Regions from separate parts of the Lysinibacillus sp. NPDC096212 genome, predicted to be linked through region 1. Evidence: riboswitches for the same ligand, from Rfam matches in the RefSeq annotation. Region 1 holds a riboswitch; the other holds the start of a gene.
The links. A riboswitch is a leader RNA that binds a small molecule or an ion and turns the genes downstream of it on or off. The one in region 1 is predicted to bind FMN.
Positions count from the first base shown of each region.

Region 2: another riboswitch for FMN. It lies ahead of ACIQ7T_RS17335 (ECF transporter S component); the one in region 1 lies ahead of ribE (riboflavin synthase).

Region 1 covers NZ_JBIWFQ010000003.1:222,925-233,401, forward strand. The annotation lists gene ACIQ7T_RS04485 (amino acid permease) at 1-10, shown strand, start outside; gene pgeF (peptidoglycan editing factor PgeF) at 414-1,178, opposite strand; gene ACIQ7T_RS04495 (transmembrane-type terpene cyclase) at 1,347-1,970, shown strand; gene ACIQ7T_RS04500 (VanW family protein) at 2,152-3,144, shown strand; gene ACIQ7T_RS04505 (HAD hydrolase-like protein) at 3,591-4,208, opposite strand; gene ACIQ7T_RS04510 (YibE/F family protein) at 4,527-5,306, opposite strand; gene ACIQ7T_RS04515 (YibE/F family protein) at 5,306-6,424, opposite strand; gene ACIQ7T_RS04520 (SDR family NAD(P)-dependent oxidoreductase) at 6,811-6,933, shown strand; gene ACIQ7T_RS04525 (hypothetical protein) at 6,978-7,115, shown strand; FMN riboswitch at 7,344-7,469, shown strand; FMN riboswitch at 7,595-7,720, shown strand; gene ribE (riboflavin synthase) at 7,863-8,498, shown strand; partial or broken gene ribB (3,4-dihydroxy-2-butanone-4-phosphate synthase) at 8,711-9,301, shown strand; gene ribH (6,7-dimethyl-8-ribityllumazine synthase) at 9,663-10,130, shown strand; gene ACIQ7T_RS04545 (spore germination protein) at 10,316-10,477, shown strand, end outside.
Region 2 covers NZ_JBIWFQ010000018.1:64,458-74,934, forward strand. The annotation lists gene ACIQ7T_RS17310 (SpoIIE family protein phosphatase) at 1-586, shown strand, start outside; gene ACIQ7T_RS17315 (ATP-binding protein) at 590-1,012, shown strand; gene ACIQ7T_RS17320 (methyl-accepting chemotaxis protein) at 1,040-2,734, shown strand; gene ACIQ7T_RS17325 (STAS domain-containing protein) at 2,789-3,175, shown strand; gene ACIQ7T_RS17330 (sodium-dependent transporter) at 3,244-4,590, opposite strand; gene ACIQ7T_RS17335 (ECF transporter S component) at 4,755-5,342, opposite strand; FMN riboswitch at 5,565-5,763, opposite strand; gene ACIQ7T_RS17340 (RNA polymerase subunit sigma) at 6,058-7,365, opposite strand; gene sigX (RNA polymerase sigma factor SigX) at 7,362-7,895, opposite strand; gene ACIQ7T_RS17350 (ATP-binding protein) at 7,979-9,754, opposite strand; gene ACIQ7T_RS17355 (response regulator transcription factor) at 9,747-10,463, opposite strand.

The DNA of each region.
Region 1 (10,477 bases):
TAATAAATAATGAAATGTTGAAAGGGTGTATTTCATTTATGAGATACATCCTTTTTGCTTTTGTGATAAAGATATTGTCATTTTTGCAAAACGAGGGGTGATTTCCGTTCTGACTGAGCGTTTTGTTGCTGCCGCTTCGCTTTCGCATAGATAAAACATTTGCCGCTGACGCTTCGCTTTCGCGCAGAGCAGAGCTTCCTGGGGGCGTCTGATGAGCTGCTTTTGTTGTTGACGCTTCGCTCTCGCACAGAAAAAATCCACTGCCAGCCTTCACTCCAATCAACCACTTAGCATGTATCCTCAGGCATATCACTCTAATTTATTGTGATAAAATGAAACGACTTTTCTTAACCATTTTGGTTTTCAATACTACAAAAGGGACACTCCATTAATAATTGGATTGTCCCTTTTAACTACTGTTCTTTTCGCATAATAAAGCTTAAATGTCTGCCAGCCTGTTTATCTTGACGGTAAGAAAAACCATCTGGGCTAAGGAATGTACACGTTGAATCAATCGAAATCTGCTTAGAAGGGATACCTGCAAGCTCACATTGCTTTTTCACAGTTTGTTGATTATCGATATGATATTTATTTGTTTGTGCATTGTAATACATAAAATCCTCAGCATAGCCTAGGTTGTGAAATTTTTCATAGACATCTGTATCCACCTCAAATTTCTCCTGACTAAGTGCCATACCGATTTGTACGTGAAAATCTTGTGGATTACATTGTTCATGCTCTATCAAATGTTCGAAAAGCCTTGGTGTGACTTCCTTAACTGTGCCTTGCCAGCCTGAATGTACTACGCCAATAAGACCATTAACTTCATTATAAAAAATGACAGGTACGCAATCTGCTGTAAAACTACATAAAAGTAAATTTGGCTCTAATGTATAAAGTGCATCAGTATTACTAATGGCAGTGTCCATTTGCTCTGCGCCGCGTCCTTTATCAGAAATCGTGACTTTATGGAAATTGGCACTATGTGTTTGTTGAGTGCAAATAAAATTATTCAAGTTACAATGCAATGTAGTTGCCAATTTTTCTCGGTTTTCTAGCACATCAGCTTCATTCACACATGTATGTAGTGCCATATTGTTTTGTTCTAGTTCGATGTCATCCTTTAAGGTAGTGCCTGCGATAAATTGGTCGTTATCAAAATAAATTTTATTTTTCATATCATCACCTCGTCTTACTATATATGATTGCTTAATGAATGTATAGGCGCTTACTCTTAAGATTTTTAAGAGCCTTGAGTATTTTCTACAATTCTTTTGACATAAAGAATTGATTTCTTCACATATAGTAATCGAAGAATGATAATTAGAGGGAAGGAGTTTGTAGATTTGACTCAAGAAAAATTCATACTGATTTCCCAATTCGGCATGTGGCTATTTTGGATTATTACATATATATTAATCATCAAACAAGGAATAAAGGATAAGAGATATGGGATGCCCATGGCCGCAATTTGTGCCAATATTTCATGGGAATTTATTTTTTCATTTATGTATCCGCTAAATGACTTGCAAAGGATCCTTACTTTCCTGTGGTTTCTTTTGGATATCTTCATTTTGATGCAATTTTTACTTTATGGTTATAAGGAGTATAAAAAAATTATTCCGAGAAAGGTATTTTATACATCTTTTTTCATAACACTCGTAGTAAGCTTTCTCACGATTTTAGCGATGATGCATGAATTCAAAGATACGGCAGGCATATATGCCGCGTTTTTCCAAAATCTGATGATGTCAGGGCTTTTTATCGCCTTATTCATTCAAAGAGGGAATTTAAGTGGACAATCAATGGGCATAGCCATTTGTAAAATGATTGGAACTGTGTTAGCAGCAGTTTGCTTCTATTTGTATTTTAGAACACCATTGATTACTATCATTTCGCTTGCAATTTTTATTTATGATTGGATTTATATAGTATTGATCTTTAGGTTTAATGTGAAATATGCAAAATGAAAAAATTGATAAAGGGATGTACCGTGCCCTGCATCTATAAAATGAAAACACTCTACAATGTCACTCAACTTTGTAGAGTGTTTTCATTTTATAAACAAATAAAAATAATGAAATGAAACACACTATCAGCAATACACGAATAAGATGTCTCTGTAGTATGAAGATAGGGAAGGTGTTTTATTTGAAAAAGAAGTGGATAACCACACTATGTATTATTTGTACGATTGGGCTAATTGGCTGTCAGGGGAAATCTGCGGATGAGAAAAAACAAGAACAACAAGTTCAAGAGTCAGAGCATAAAGCTGATGATGTAAAAAAGCCTGTTACCTTTGAACAACAACAAGCAGAGCCAGTCGTTGTTGAAATTGTAGATCCTTCTACACAAGCCATCGTACAAACCATTTCACCGCAAGAAATGGACTATGAACGTGATAGACTATCGTATACAAAACAAATTGAGCAATTAGCAAAAGGTTTAGCGAGAGGGAATGAAAATACAACCGGCTATGATAAGCGTATGATACTTGATAAGCTGGACGATCAAGGAAAAGTAATTAAAGGTAGTCCTTTAACTGTTTTAAAAGAAAGTGAATTAGTAGAGAGAATATTAGAAGCATCAGCAACTGGTGGTACAGTGGAGATGCCTCTATCTGTTACAGAAAGCGGCTATAATTTTGAAGATATTCCATATTTAGAAGACGTGGTTGTGGCATCCTATACAACTTACTTCAATACGCATGATGTAGGAAGAAATAAAAATATTGAACTTTCTGCGAAGGCAATTAATAATGTTATCGTTGGAAGTGGAGATTCTTTCTCCTTTAATACAGTCGTTGGACCTAGGGACGAAGTAAATGGTTATCAGCCTGCACCAGAAATCATCAACAAAAAGGTTGTGATGGGCATTGGGGGAGGTATCTGTCAAACGTCCTCAACCTTATTTAATGCGGTTGATCAAATACCAGTAAAATTTGTTGAACGTCATCACCATTCTTTAGATGTCGGGTACGTTCCAAAAGGAAGAGACGCTACAGTTTCCTATGGTGGCTTAGATTTCAGATTTCAAAATACAACTAACGTACCTTTTTTAATTAAAGCTAGCTATAGTAAAAATTCTCTTACAGTTGAGTTAAGAACAGCGGAAAAATATGTAGAAATCTTGAAAAAGCAATAGTATTGCTCTTTACAAAACGAGGAGTTGATTTCCGTTCCGACTGGGCGCTTGGTTGCTGACGCTTCGCTTTCGCACAGAGCAAAGCTTCCTGGGGGCGACCGATGAGCCGCTTAGGGCAACAGATGTTTTTTTTGTGCGAAAGCGTAGCGGCAGCGGCAACAGCAGGATGTTAGTCACGAAGGCGTTATCACAGGATGTGATGGTTTTAGCCTTCGTTCCTCTATTGCTAATCCCCAAGGAGTCGCCCAGTCTCCACTCCAATCAACCACTTCGCTTAATATGTATCTTCAATCTGTTCCTCTAATAAAATGAAGCTGCAGCAATGTTTTTTATGTGCGAAAGCGGAGCGACAGTGGTATATCTGAACACTTTAAATCATTCCCACTATAATTTTTTCAACAACAAGAGGATCATAGCCATTTTTTAATTGCTATGATCCTCTTAGCTTATATGATATTTAAAATTTCTTGTGGTGTAGCTACTTTGTACTCGGGATCCTCTTGTTGTACAACATCAATAGCATCATATCCCCAACTAACCCAAATAATAGGCACGCCCACTTTTTTGCAGGCTACAATATCTCTTTGTTCATCACCAATGTATATAACTTCTGAAGGTGTAATGCCTGAGTCCTTTAAAAAACTTTTTATCACTTTATCCTTTCCAAAAATACGGTTTGAAGAAAGAACATTTGACACACAATGAATACCGTTCATTTTTAGAAATTCTAAAATGTTCTCCTGTGAATTGGAGGAAATAATAAGGATTTTATAGCCTCTTTGATCAATTTCCGTAAGGACTTCTTTAATACCATCATAAAGGTGAACATCATTTAATGACTGGCGGTACAGGCGATAAAACTGTGGTAAAATCATGGGCAATTTATACATAGGGAAGTCGAATAATTTACTGCGTTCCGCTATAGATAGTTTTTTTAATGATTCGATTTCCTTTAACTCTATTCCTTTAAATTTATACTTTTGCGCAATCGTATTCCAAGCTGATGTAAACACTGCTGTTGAATCAGCCAGTGTTCCATCAAAATCAAAGATAATATATTTCATGACAAACTTTCTCCTTTAATCATCTAATTGTAAAGACGTCTTTTTCTTGAAAATGTTACTGCCTATTTTAAAATAATGACATGATTATACAGAATATGTAACAGCGTATTATAAATGACCCCAGATGAATAATTTTTTTTCGAATGGGTAAATATTTTTTCAGGGTAAAGGGGCTTATGGCAACTTCTTTGGTAAAAATTGTACCGAAAAATGTGTCGAAATCAATAATGAAATTATCTATACAGTTTTTATGTAGTTGAATGGACAAAAAAAGTACCTGTCATCCGTTAGTATTGAGCTGGATGACAGGTACGACTATTATGAAGCATCTTGTGATGTTGTATCTCGTTTTTTTGTTAAATAATATGCATTTACCGAGGAAGTGATAGGAATGATAAGTGCGATTCCAATACCTGCGCAAAATATCATAATAAGTTCAGTGGCAAATACTTTAGAATTAATGATTTCACCAATTGAATAAGATAAATCTTTGAACCAAATGAGCAAGCTTAAATATCCACCAAAGAAAGCGAAAAATAATGTATTTGTATCTGTACCTAAAATGTCCCTTCCAATGCTTAAACCTGATGTAAATAATTTTTTTCTGCTAATTAACGGATTATGATGAAGAATCTCATGCATGGAAGTAGCAATAGAAATGGCAACATCCAAAATTGCTCCAATCGTACTCATAATAATAACGGAAGCTCCAATTTGCACAAAATTGACGCCAATATAAAGAGAAAATATGCTAATCTCTTCAGAGGATTCTTCCCCGAATCCTCGAATCATTGATTTCTCCGTTACAAAAACAATGAATAGTAATAAAATTACAATCGTAATCATTGTAGAAATGAATGCAGTTACTGTTTTACTACTCATTTCATTAATAAAAAATAAGCTAATCCAGCTAATGACGGTACAGGCAATGAGCGTTAATATAATTGGACTATTTTTCTGATTGGTCATTAAAAAGATGGTGATAAAGAGTACTCCAAAGTTTAAAAATAAAGATAGAAAAGATCGTACTCCTTTTTTTCCACCGATAACAATCATCAATATGAATAAAATGGCAGTTAACCATACTAATACATTCATTATTTTGCCCTCTTTCGATTAATGAAAAAAATAGAAGTGTATAAACTGATTGGAATCGTTAAGACAACACCGATTCCACCTGCTAGGGCCCTAGCTAATTCTAATGAAAGATTCATGGAAAGTGTTTGCCCTAATGGATAAGAGTTTTTTAAATATAAAATCAACATAGGGATTGAGCCACAAATATAAACAAAAAACAAAATACTTGTAATCGTTCCCATAATGTCTTTCCCGATGTCCATCCCTGAGGTTTTCAATGCTTGGTCAGATATTTCTTCGTTTTGCTCAAATAAAGCGAACATTGAAGAAGCCATTGTGATGGAGACATCCATTACAGCTCCTAGTGCTCCAATAAATAAGCCAGCCATAAAAATCACTCGATATGGTCGCGTTAAAAATTGCATTTCTTCATATCGAAGCCCATTCTCGGATGTAATCCACAAAACTAAAGCGCTAATCAATATAGAAATAAATGTTCCTATAAGTGTTGCCATTATCGCTGCATATGTTTTTTCATTCAAGCCGTTAATGAGAATTAAAGAAATGACCGTAAATAAAAGAACACATACCCCGCTAATAAATATCAAATTTATATTAGAATTTATATATAAATCCAAAGCGTATGATAATACAAGCGAATTTACAATTAAACTGATGATTGAAAATAATCCTTGTCTTTTACCGACAATTAGCAAAGCAAAAATAAAAATCCACGCCACTATCAAGACAAACTGATCACGTTTCACGTCTAAAATAGCCCCAGTTAAATCTCCATTTTTGTCTGTATTTACTTTAATGGAAACAAATAATTTATTCCCAACATGGTACTCTTGATCAAAAGCCCCAGATGCTGAATACTCATTTGTAAAATGAATAAGCTTACCTTTTTTTTCACCATTTTTTAATACAGCTGTAATTTGCTGAGTATATAAATGATCTTCATTTTCATACATATCTGTTACAGGGTTTGATTCTTTTAATTCCGTTTTTATAACTTCCGCAATTGGACGATCATAAAATGCTTCGTTGTGATAAACGAAAAAAACAGAAGCGATAAAGCAAATTGCGATAAAGGTATAAAATATAAATTTAGATTTTTTTTTCAAGATGTTTTGCAATAAAAAGCCTCCAATGTGAGAAAGGAATCTGATTGTACTTATGCGTTCATTGTTAAAATGGCACGAAAATGACTCACAATATCACTAATTTTTTAATGTCAAGCAGATTTAAAAAATGCCATTATAAAGTAACGTGCTAATTGAATAGAGGTTCCTTAATTATATAGTAGATTTTAGCTTACTTAGTTAGTTTTAGCATAATTAAATTATTGTTATTCATTATGTAAGTGTTTATTAATTTTTTGCTTATGACAAATGGGATGGTACAACATAGCATGTGAAGGAAGCGAAAAAATATAGGAGAAATCGCCATTATTCAGGACGCGATAGTTGAATTGATACTGGCCAGGTTAGGCAGTATTTAATCAAAAGAGGAATGGTTTGGCATGAAATGTGTTAATCCAGTAATGGAAAAGCAGGATAAAGGATCGATTATTAATACTGCTTCATCGGCAGGTATTCGTTCAGAACACAGTATCGCTGTATATTCCGCAAGTAACATGCGGTAATCGGTTTAACGAAAGGCGTCACGGTCGAGTATGCAAATAAAAGTATTCGTATTAATGCTGTGTGTCCAGGCGGCATCGTTACACCATTATTTCAAAGTGTTGGTGAAACACTTGAAAAAACAGGGTACGTACCAGAAGAAATGTCACGTGTATGTATGGGACGCCATGGTGAACCAGAATAAGTTGCAGAAGCGGTCCTATTCTTAGCATCAGATAAAGCAAGCTTCATGGCTGGTGCTGTTGTCTCTGTTGATGGTAGTTTGACTGTATAAATTTATTGTTTTTGTAGCAATTTACAAACGCAACGATAGGCAAACTTGCGAATGTGAAATGAATTATAGAAAAAATTTATAAAGAATTATCTGGATAATAAAATAAATTAGTGTTATCGTAAGAACTAGCTAAATAAAAATATCCTTCAGGGTAGGGTGAAATTCCCAATCGGCGGTGATGAAGAAATTCAAAGTCCGTGAGCGCAAGCTGATTTGGTGCAAATCCAAAACCGACAGTTATAGTCTGGATGGGAGAAGGGTAAAAGTGTGAGCTTTTTAAATTCGCTTGAGTTTATAAGGTGTATTTGAGTATGCTTTTATGTTAACTACTTCCCATTTTATAGTCGGGAAGTAGTTTTTGTTTTATTTGGCTAAAAAATTGAATAGCAGTAGTTCTTCGGGGTAGGGTGAAATTCCCAATCGGCGGTGATGAAGAAATTCAAAGTCCGTGAGCGCAAGCTGATTTGGTGCAAATCCAAAACCGACAGTGACAGTCTGGATGGGAGAAGAACGATGAGATGACAGCCTATGGAAAAAATATTATATCCATAAGGTTTATTTGTTGACGTCTTATGTATATGAACTCCCAAACCCCTTTATTCTAAGGGGTTTTTTGTTTGAGCGGAAATTATTAAATGAATGAAAGCAGGTGAAAAAATGTTTACAGGAATTGTTGAGGATATTGGCACCGTAAAAACCATGCAAAGCGATCGACAAAGTATGAAAATCACCGTTATTTCAAAGAAAATGGTAGAGGATGTAAAGCTAGGGGACAGTATAGCGGTCAATGGTGTTTGTTTAACAGTGATATATTTTAATGAACAAGAGCTAACGATGGATGTAATGCCTGAAACAGTGAGCGCAACAAATTTACAGCAGCTCGCAGTTGGAGATCCGGTAAATTTAGAACGCGCTATGTCAGCTAATGGACGTTTCGGTGGTCATTTTGTATCCGGACATGTTGACGGGGTAGGGAAAATAGTGCGCAAGCGGCCATTAGCAAATGCAGTCTATATTGATATTGAACTATCGAAGGAGTTAACGAGCTACTGTATTCCAAAGGGCTCCATCACAATTGACGGAACGAGTCTAACACTCTTTCAGGTTGAGAAAAACGGTGTCACAGTATCACTGATACCTCACACATACAAGGAAACAATTTTAGGTATGAAAAAAATTGGTGATCTCGTCAATATAGAAACCGATTTAGTTGGAAAATACATTTTGCATCAACTTAAGTATGGACAGGAACCAACCATTTCAAGAGACTTCTTAGCAAAAAACGGGTTTTAACTTCTTTCAGCGAAGCCAAAACATCTGTACCTGTCGCTACGCTTTCGGTACAAAAAACATCCGCTGAAATAGAGGAACTTAGTCTAAGAACGCCACGTTCTGTGGAAACGGTTGAGTGACCAACGTCATGCTTGCAGGCCTAAGCAATCCGGACGCAATTATGCCGAGGCATAATTGATCTAATAACACTTTAAGAACTGGAGGTGGCGATATTGCTACATTCAATTGAAGAAGCAATAGAGGATTTAAAACAAGGGAAGATGATTATCGTAGTAGATGATGAGGACCGAGAAAACGAAGGGGACTTACTCGCACTTGCGGAATTTATGACCCCAGAAACGATTAACTTTATGGCGACCTATGGAAGAGGTCTTATTTGTACGCCGATTTCACAGGAGCTTGCACAAAAATTAGCATTAAAGCCAATGGTTAGTATTAATACTGATAATCATCAAACGGCATTTACCGTTAGTATAGATCATGTAGACACAACAACTGGAATTAGCGCCTTTGAACGGGCAATGACTATACAAAAAATGCTAAAACCACAGGCAAAAGCTGCGGATTTTCGTAGACCGGGCCATGTATTCCCGTTAATTGCAAAGGACAATGGTGTATTAGAGCGTAGAGGACATACGGAAGCTACAATTGATTTGGCCAAGCTGTGTCATAGTATTCCTGCGGGCATTATTTGTGAAATTATGGGGGACAATGGCAAAATGCTACGCTTTAATGACCTTGTTAAATATGCAGCGCAACATGATTTAAAAATGATTTCAATTGAAGCATTGGCCACTTATCGTCTTAAACAAATAATGGAAGAAAACACACAGACAATATAAAGGATCATCAACAAAAGTTTGGAATGACATTTGTTAAAACGTACTTTATGTATATAAGTTGATTGGAGTGGAGACTGGGCGACTCCTTGAGGATTAGCGGATAGAGGAACGAAGGCTAAAACCATCACGTCCTGTGATAATTCGTGATCAACATCGTGTTGGCCCGAGACCCTGGAGCGCAAGCGAAGGGGCTCATCGGACGCCCTCAGGAAGCTCTGCTCTGCGCGAAAGCGTAGCGACAGCAATAACAAAGCGCCCAGTCGGAACGGAAATCAACCCCACGTTATGATGATTAGACTAAATAATAAAGGAGAGATTCAAAATGGTTAAAACATTTGAAGCACAATTAATTGGTACGGATTTAAAAATAGCAGTAGTAGTTGGTCGTTTCAACGAATTTATTACAAGCAAATTATTAGACGGTGCATTAGATGGTTTAAAGCGTCATGGTGTGGATGAGAATTCTATCGATGTAGCATGGGTTCCTGGTGCATTTGAAGTGCCATTCATCGCGAAACAGTTAGCTGAAACAAAGAAATATGATGCAATTATTGGATTAGGTACAGTAATCCGTGGCTCAACAACACATTATGATTATGTATGTAATGAATCAGCAAAAGGAATTGCAAATGTGTCACTAACTACAAATGTACCTGTTATTTTTGGCATTGTAACTACAGAAAATATTGAACAAGCGATTGAGCGTGCAGGGACTAAATCAGGAAATAAAGGCTATGATGCAGCAATGTCCGCTATTGAAATGGCAAATTTAAAGAAGATGATTGGATAAATTTTTCCTAATAATAGTATGAAAATTTCGCAGATGAATTATTCTGAAAAAGTATTATAAACATTAAAGTTTTCTTGAATATTTTTTTAGACAATGGGGAAAATATCCGTAAGTGTATTTATGTTATTACTCATAAATGTACTAATTAGGGGCTGGCTCAGTAGGAGTTGATGGATATTTCTTCAATGGAACAAGAATTAAATTTGAAATCTTTGAAGTCACTATTTCAACGCTCTGCTGATGTGATATTCCAAGAGTATTCCTTTCAGCAACATAAAGTACATTTGATAAAATGTGAAGCGATGGTTGATGAGCGGTTACTGCAGACCGTTATTGTGCAACGAGTT
Region 2 (10,477 bases), on a different contig from region 1:
TAAGATTAATGAACACTTAACTGCCATTCTTCTTTACGACGCAATGGGACATGGCATTGCCGCATCACTCGTTACAATGTCCATTAGATCTTTGTTAAAGGGAATAATTACGAAATTAATTGATCCAGTTTTAGTAATTCGAGAACTTAACCGCCAAATTTACGAGTTATTTTCTGATGAAGATATGGACCGTTTTTTAATGACAGCTATCTACATACTCATTGATACGAAAAACGGAACTGTACACTATGTTAATGCGGCTCATCCATCTGGTTTCTTATTTGGAAAATACGGCGAGACGGTGTTCCTCCCAGCAAATACACCTATATTAGGGCTATTCCCGACCATTCCTATTAATAAAAAAAGGATACCTTTATCCGGATGGCATCGCATAATACTTTATACGGATGGATTATTGACAATCAATGATCAACAAGTTGTTGATATGGATTTTTTCCATTCCTATGCATCACACGATAATGGCTATGCCTTGGAGAAATTTTCCCAAAAATACGATTTATCCGATAATTATTACAACGATGATATAACAGTAGTTTCAATAACAATTACATTACAGGGTCGGTGATTGATGATGGAATTCATACTCAATGTAAATCCTGATACACAAGCTATAGCTTATGTAGATCAAGTTATAGAGAATTATACAAATGTATATAATTTACCTTTTAAAAGAGAATTACGATTTGTCGTACATGAATTAGTTATTAATGCTGTGGAAGCTGTTAAGAAAAATGATCCATATTCCGAAAAGGCTATTCAAGTACACGTATCTCATTCTAATAAAGAAATAAAAATAACAGTTACTGATGAAGCGAAAGGAATCGCTGAAAAGGATTGGGATAAGGCTCTACAATTTGATTTAAACGAACTGGATTATTCAGATCGTGGGCGAGGTTTATTTTTCGTTAAAAATATGGTCGACCATATTTGGTTTGAAAATATTTCTGAAACGAAATTTTTAGTTGGTATTTCAAAAAAGATTCATGTATAAAGTTAACGTAAAATTGGAGGAATTTTCATGAAGCTGTCAATCCGAAAAAAAATGAGCCTGTTAATATTCGGGTGTATTTTGCTACTCACTACACTTTTAGCAGGAATAAATTTTTATGTTGCCAAAAATAATCTTTTAGAAAGCGCAAATACAAAGCTTTTATCAGATATTCAATTGAGCTATGAATATTTAGATGCTAAATTCCCTGGAGAATGGTCCATTAAAAATAATCAATTGTATAAAGGTGACGTCAAAATAGTAGACAATTTTGAGGTAGCTGATAAAGTCGGAGAGCTAACAAACGGAAATGTCGTCTCAATCTTCCAAAACGATACTCGCATTAGTACAAATATAGTCGAGAATGGAGAACGTGCATTAAATACAAAGGTTTCTGATGAAGTTGCGAAAGTTGTATTAGGAGAAAAAAAACGTTTTATCGGATCAGCAAATGTCTTGGGGAGTATGCATCAAGGAGCCTATGACCCAATTTTAAATAGCCAAGGAGATGTTATTGGCGTATGGGCAACAGCTGTACCTACCGCTCCATATATAAGTATTGCTACAAAGTCTGCACTTGAAAATGTAGCGGTCTCCTTAGGAATTGCCATTTTAATGATTGTTGGGATTAGTTGGTTTTTACAGCGACAAATCATCACACCCATTAATATTTTAAGTACAAATGCCAAAGATTTAGCAGATTTAAATTTAAATGTAAAATTATTAAACCCAAAAGGTAAAGATGAGATTGCTGTTTTAGCAAATGCTTTTAGTGATATGAAGAATCGATTAACGGAAACGATGACAATCGTAGCTGGTAGCGCCAATCAAATAGCTAACTCATCGCATTCATTAGCAGAATCATCACATCAAACAAGTGAGGCTTCTAACCAAATCGCACTTACGATGAATGAAATTGCAGTCGGTACTACGACTCAATCTGATCAAGCTGAACAAATAGTGTCTATGATGCAAAAAACAATTGAAGAAGTATCGACCAGTTTACAAAAAGCCGAGAATACGTTAAATAGCGCTATAGAATCGACCCATTTTGCACGCCAAGGTGAAGAGGCGATCAATGAAGCTATAAAACATTTAAGCGATGTCACACAAACAGTGTCTTACGCAACAGATTCTATCCAAAAACTCGGTAAACGCTCTGAAGAAATTGGCGGCATTATTACTGTTATTACGGGTATTGCGGATCAAACAAATCTACTCGCCCTCAATGCAGCCATCGAAGCAGCACGAGCAGGTGAGCAAGGAAAAGGCTTTGCCGTCGTTGCATCAGAGGTACGCCAGTTAGCTGAACAATCAAGTTTAGCATCAGGACAAATTACAAATCTCATTAAAGATATTCAGGCTGAAACCTCTGTGACAGTTCGCACGATGGAAAGTAATCTACTAGCAGTAGAGGAGCAAGTAACAATTATCAATAAAGGAGGAACTGCATTAAAAGAAATCGTTGAAAAGGTCGAAGAAACAGAAAACGGCGTTGAGCAGATGAAGGCTGCATTTACGAATGTAAACAACAACTCCTTAGGGGTTCAACAAGCCATTCAAGATATTTCCCGTATCATTGAAGACTCCGCTGCAGCAACAGAGGAAATTGCCGCAACATCGGAAGAACAATATGCAACTGTGGCAGAAATTACACAAAGTTCAGACGAATTAGCATCGATTGCCGATAAATTACAAAACGAAGTCAATAAATTCAAGTTTTAACTTCTATAGAATTAGAATTTCCTTACATGAAAAAGAAAATGGAGGCGCTATAGTATGGATCAGAAGAAAATTGCGATGGTTATTGACACAAAGTCTGATTATATTTTGATTGCGTTTACTGGCGATTTAGAATATGGGTCGATTGAAGAGATTAAAATTGAGCTTCAATCGTTAAGCTTGGAAACAAAGCATGGATATATTATCGATATGCAAAAGGTTACAAACATCGATAGTACCGGCTTTGGCATGATTGTCAATTTCGCAAAGAAAGTATCTGTAAAAGAAAAGAAAATCGCCATTATTGTTGTCGATGATTTCATTCGCAATTTGTTTGCTATTTCACAAGTCGATAAAGTATTCCCTATTACTAAAAGCGAAGAGCGAGCAAGACAGATCATTAAAGAAGGCTGGTTAGGTGAACTATCACTTAGCGAATACTAACCCTATCGTTGTCCCCCAAACATAAAAGTAAGTTGCATTCCTATTAAACGGAATGCAACCTACTCTTTTTAATACTGTAAAAGCATATTTACAAACACAACGATAATGACAAAAGGTACTACTATTAACATCAGCAGTCGATACGCTGAATAGAACCCCTGGCCCATTTGACTTCCTATTAATAATTCCTTCTTCACAAATTCTTTATCAACTACATACGCAATAAAGATAGCAATCAATAAGTTACCCAACGGAAGCATTAAATTAGAAACTAAAAAGTCAGTTGCATCAAAAATTGTTTTTCCAAAAATTGATACATCAGCTAATGTACTTGATGAAAGTGCTGCAGGAATCGCTGCAATAAAGACTACTACACCTAGTAGCATCGTCAATGCAGAACGAGACATACGTCCCTTCTCCATAAATGCCGCTACGATAATTTCATATAAACTGAAGGAAGAAGTTAGCGTTGCGAATAAAAATAATAATAAAAACATCGCTAAGAATATTTCACCAAATGGCATTTGACTAAATGCTGTTGGCAGAACCGTAAATAATAAGCCTGGTCCAGATGCCGGTTCTAAATCAAAAGCAAATACAACAGGGAAAATGGCTAATCCTGCTAAAAACGATACAAGCACAGTGAGAAGAACAACAGAGCCTGCGGAATTAGGTAAGCTCACATCTTTCTTTAAATAGGAGCTGTACGTCACAAGACAAGAAAATCCTACTGCTAAGCCAAAGAAGGACTGCCCTAACGCTTCCAATATAGCCTTTCCAGTTATATTAGAAAAGTCAGGCCACAAGAAGAATTTAACCCCTTCCATTGCTCCATCTAATGTTAAAGCCCTCACAACAAGCACAATAAACATAATGAATAATAAAGGCATCATCCACTTATTGGCCTTCTCTATACCATTTTGCACGCCAAGTGAAATGACTAATACATTTACTAGCGTAAACAGCCCTAAACCTAGCAATGTAATCCAAGGTGTTCCTACAATCTTTGCAAATAGTTCACTAGGATCCACGGAAGGATCAATAACAGCCCCAGTCACACCAAGGCCACTATATATAAAAATCCAACCTCCTACAACACTATAAAAACTTAATAATAAAAAACAGCCGAGCACACCCATACGACCAACCCAAGCCCAACCTGTTTTAGTAGGTGCAATTTTTTTATAGGCAGTCACAGCCTCAGACTGTGTACCACGACCTAAAATATATTCTGATAATAACATCGGTAAACCAATCAACAATGTAAATAGCACAAAAATCAGGAAAAATGCTCCCCCGCCACTTTGTCCAGTAACATATGGAAGCTTCCAAATTGCCCCCAGTCCGATTGCAGCTCCAGCCGATGCTAAAATAAAGCCTAGTTTACTAGACCACTGACTCTTTTTTTCACTCATCTCTTCAAACTCCTCTAACTTACTCAACTCTTCCTTATTCTACAATAAAATAATACAGTCGACTACATTAATTCTATATGTTACTTTTGCGTAATATTATCCAACACCTCAACCATTCTACATAAAAAACCTCGAACGCTTAACAGCTCGAGGTCTCATCCTAATTATTTTGTTAAATACATAGAACGCTGATGATCAATCCATTTACGCATTGTTGTGAATAGTAATGCCATGATGATAGTAATTAAAATACCTTTCACAATGTTAAATGGCAAAATACCAGCTACGATCATTTTATATAGTGAATCACCTACAACAGGCTCCATACCTAAAAAGTAAGTGTACATAGGTAAAAATACTGCATAGTTAAGGATGCTCATTCCTACTGCCATTACAATTGTTCCAGCAGCTAAACCTCCGATAAGGCCCTTAACTGTTTTGGAGCGATTAAAAACAAAGCTCACTGGTAAAATAAATAAAATACCTGTTGCAAAGTTCGCGATATGTCCTACCGGTACTCCCGTTGGCGTGCCTGAGAAAACCCAGTCCAACACATTTTTAAATAATTCTACTAAAATCCCCGCTACAGGTCCCATAGTGATTGCTGCTAGTAATGCTGGCATATCACTGAAGTCCACTTCCAAAAACATTGGAAATGGCGGAATCGGGAAATTAAAAAGCATTAATAAAAACGAAATACTGCTCAGCATACCAATCGTAATATACGATTGAAGTTTAACATTTTTCTTCATAGAAAACTCTCTCCTCTTTGCTGATTCAATCTCGCAAGAAGAAAGGTTACGACCTAATCAATTATTATCATGAAAAAACCCTTATGCAAAAGAGCATAAGGGAGAATAGGCATGATTAAAAAACGCCATTAATTAACTATTTTCTGAGCATACGCTGTGTGAAACCACATCGAAAAAACGCTCGTACATAGCTAAATTCATAACAATGAATGACGATCGCACCTCCATCTTCTCCCATCCAGACTTTAACTGTCGGCCTTGGAATTGCACCAAGTCAGCCATGCAAAAAAATTATTTGCACAGGTCGCGGGCTGAAGAGCCTTTAGTAAATCATGCGAGCTAATATGTCTTAAAGGAAACATTAGCGATTTACAACTCTATTACCGCCGGTCGGGATTTTCACCCTGCCCCGAAGATGAATCATTATTTTTTTATTTCATAGCCTTACTATAATGAATTATTAGAGAAAAGTAAATAGCTTTGCTTTAAAAAAATCCGATTAAACTTGTATGCTTTAATAAATACTCGTGAAAAGTAGCTTAAATCCTTATTCATCTCATCACCTATAGAGGCGAGAGACTTCGTAGGTGACGCTTCGCTTTCGCTACTGAAAATAATTGCTAAGTTAAATGACAAGAGCATTCACGCACATATAGTGGCGAGAATGCTCCAAAAATTTATTTATGTTCTGTTCGTCTATTTGTTGTTAGGCTGTTTATGGCATATATCGTTTATTGGCTCCTACAGGCTTTGGCAAGAATTTTTTTAAATCAAATCCTTCCCAGGTTTCCTGTACAACATTGTCTAAACGTATTTGTTGATCAAAGCTTGCAGCAGTGAGCATCATAGCTTCTATCAGTTGAGTTGCACGAACAGTATCCATGGTCGTTAAATCAAGCGGCTCATCAAATGTAACAATAACGCCTTCTGCTACTTCTTTTACAGTGTATGCTATATTTTCTGGTACAACTGAAACGTATACATCATCATTTTTATTTCGCATATCGGTAAGCGCTTCTGTTACAGTGGGAAAAGTCTTACGAGAATCGGGTGATAAATATTCAGCTCCATTTTCATCTTTATATAAATAATAATTAAAATGATTTGAGCTTGTTAATGCCTTAGGATTACTTGGCTCTTCTTCCTTGGAAAATTTGTAGGCTGTACCATCAGGATTTTCAAACTCAATATCTTTATACTCTGAATCTGAGAATGTATCCTGTAAAGTCTCTAAATATTCATTAGTATCTGCTGAAGCAACATCATAATCATTTTTCTCCGGCAATACATGAACTAGTTTATCGCCCTTCTCCTTCAATTCTCCTTTATATGGATGATAGTTAGTAAAACCATTTGCTTTCTCATCAATTTGCGGCGCATACTTTTCATACATTTGTAATGTTGTAGGCTTTTTCTTCGGAAAATCAGTGGCAACTCGTTCATTTGGAATGATATACGTCATCGGTACGCTTTTCTTATCACGATTTGCCAAACCAATATGAAACACTACTGCTTCTGTTAAATCTTCCTCATAAACAGATGATCGTAGAGACATAATCCTTGAATGTTTTGCTACTATGTTGTTGGATTCCATAATCTTATCCTGGTTGACAAAGCTTTTCGCTGCTCGACTATCCTGCGATGTTGAATATTGAGAGGTTTCAGGAGCATTAGCCTGGTCTAATTTTGCATCATTATGATTCATGAACATAGAGCCTGTAATTACTGTTAAAGCGAAAACTGCTGCAACACTCATAAAGATTGGCCATTTACGAACTTTCTTCTTTGTTGTTGCAGTCTCGGTACTTTCTTGTTGCGTAGGAATACTGTGTTGTTGCTCTTGCGATGTTATTTCATCATCTATTGGTTGTTGTATAGCTTCTTGAAGATGGACATTATCCTGCAAGCGAGCATCTGTCAATAATCGATTTAATATTTCTTCTTTTGAACGGCGGTCAGAAAGCTTAGGGGCATTATTTAATAGATGCTCAAGTTGATCATCATCAAATTGGTTATGTGTCATTGCCGTTTCGCCTCCTGTTCTCTAACCTGTTGTAGCTGTTGCCGTAAAAATTTAATGGCACGATGCTGAGTGGTTTTTACCTTCGCTTCTGTCCAATCTAGTATTTGTGCAGTTTCTGCAATCGATAAGTCTTGAAAGTAGCGCATAATAATGACCATTTTTTGGTCACCTGTACAGTGTTCGAGTGCTACTTGCACCTGCATAAATTCATCACTGGCCTGCAATACGTCCTCCGGTGATGGTGTGGTTGAATGTAGCTGTTCCGTTTCCCAATCAAAAAAATCAAGTGAATGTTTTTGACGTACAGCCTGCTTTCTAAAATGATCAATAGCGACATTTTTAGCAATAGCAAAAAGCCAAGTCTTTTCACTGCTATTTCCTGCGAACTGATCATATGAGCGCAATACACGAACATAAACCTCATGCGCTAAATCCTCAGCAAGTGTACGGTTTTTTACTAAATAAATAAGAAACTGGAACACGTCTTGATGATATGCATCGTATAACCGATGGAACACGGAGTCATTCAAAGCACTCCACCCCCGTTCTATTTATATTTGTCGTCTAAATGTCCACAGAAGTTACATCCAATTAATACCACTCTTTAATAGTATTAATCAAAAGGTAAATAAAACGTGAAGGTAGTCCCCTCTTTCAGCACACTATCTACCATAATATTGCCTGAATGTGCCTTGACAATATTTCTAGCTATAGCTAAACCTAGGCCAGTTCCGCCTTTAGAACGTGTACGTGCCTTATCTGCTTTATAGAAACGTTCAAAGACATATGGTAAGTCCTCTTGCGGAATACCATGCCCTGTATCCTGAACAGAAACCTTGGCAAAGGTTGGTTCCTGCTCAACCTTCACTGTTACAGACCCTTCATCAGTATGACGAAGAGCATTATCAACTAAATTTGTTAAAACCTGTTCAATTCGATCCTCATCTATACTAATCGAAGCTTCGTCATTAAATTCACTGTCAAATATTAGACGAACATGTTTCTCTTTTGCCACCTGTGCAAATTTTTGAGTAATACGTTCAAATGTTGAATTAATCGGGAGCTCATCTTTGTAAAGCGTCATATGCCCCGATTCCATACGCGCAAGGTCTAATAAATCTGTTACTAGACGTCCCATACGTTTCGATTCATCATAAATAATTTTTGTAATTTCATTACGTTCTTCTTGATCTTGAATAAAATCATCATCCATTAGAGCCTCTGAATAGCCTTGGAGCATCGAAATTGGCGTTCGTAGCTCATGAGACACATTGGCAATAAAGTCTGAACGCAGTTTTTCTAAACGATGCTGCTCTGTCATATCACGAATAACCGCAACCGCTCCACGTATCGATTCCTCACTATAAAGAGGGCTAATCGTAAACGTATAGTAACTTCCATCCATCTCAATTTCTTCTTCAAGCTTATCCTCAAACATCAGTACATGATCGAGCATATGATAAAGCTCTGGCGGAATTGGCTTCGCACTTTGTGATCCCTTATTAACAAACCATGTTTGCATTAAACGGTCCGCTGGCGGATTACTTAATAATATTGTACGATCACGATTAAACGTAATAACTGCGTCTGTCATCGATGTTAATATATTGGAAAGCTGTTCATTTTCTTGATTGATCACTTCTAGATTGTGTTTCAATTGACGGCCCATTTGATTGAAGGCAACTGCAAGCTGGCCAATTTCATCATTTTGTGTAGTCGGCATCTTCGCTTCAAAATTCCCTTTAGAAATTTCAAATGCCAGCTCACGCATTTTACGTAATGGTGACGTAATACGTGATGAAAGGAAAAACGCAAAAAATGTCGTCAGCACAAAGGCAATGAAAGCAGATAAAAAGACAATTTTCGTCGTCTCTTTCGATGTTTTATGCAGCGCATCCGGACTTTGATAAATAAAGACAGCCCCGTGTACAGCATTTTCCACATTTAGCGGGAAACCAAGCACAACATACGATTCCAACTTTTCTTTGTCTGTAGAAGACGGCATCATCATTTCCTTAATAATCGGTTTATCTGATTGAAAAACTTCTTGGAACGATTTATTGGCTAAAATCATATCCTGTATTTCTTTTTTATTGACACCTTCCTGCATAGCGAAAGAAATTCTATCATGGTTAATAGCAATAAGTGCATTTGTACTTTCAGGTAAAATATCTTTTAATAATTCCGAAGTCGATTCTGCTGTTTCATTATCATCTACTATACTGGCAACTGTTGCTGCAGTTTGACGCAAGGAGCTTTCTGCTTGTTGCATATGGTAATTCTGAAGAAATTCAAGCATTAAAACCGTGAAAACAAACAATACAAATGAAACGAGAAGCAATATGGTTACCCATAGCTTCCCGACAACACTGTTCCATATTCTATTCATTGACAACCTCAAATTTGTAACCAACGCCCCATACAGTAACAATCATTTTTGCAGCGTTTTCAGATACACGGTTGAGCTTCTCGCGTAAACGTTTTACATGTGTGTCAACTGTACGTAAGTCGCCAAAGAAATCATAATGCCAAACTTCTTTTAGTAATTGTTCACGGTCAAATACTTTGTCTGGTGATTTAGCTAGGAAATAAAGCAATTCATACTCTTTAGGCGTTAAATTTACTTCAATACCCTCTGCTGTTACACGGTGCGCATCATGATCAATCATTAAATGTTGGAACACAACTAAATCTTTTGAAGAAGAAGCATTTGTCGAAGGTGAGAATGCTTGTGAACGGCGTAATATAGCCTTCACACGTAACACAACCTCACGAGGACTAAATGGTTTTACAATATAATCATCTGCTCCAAGCTCAAAGCCTTGTACGCGATTCGCTTCCTCGCCTTTTGCAGTTAATAAAATAATTGGTGTTGCTGCACGTTCACGGATTTCCGCACAAACTTCAAGCCCGTCTTTTTCAGGCATCATAATATCTAATAAAATACAGTGATACTCTTTTTCCAAAGATTTTTCGATCGCTTGTTCACCATTTTCTGCCTCGTCAACAAGGTACCCTTCTCGCTCTAAATACATTTTTAATAAGCGTCGAATACGATCCTCGTCATCTACTACTAATACTGAAATATTTTCTGACACTTTCACGATCCCTC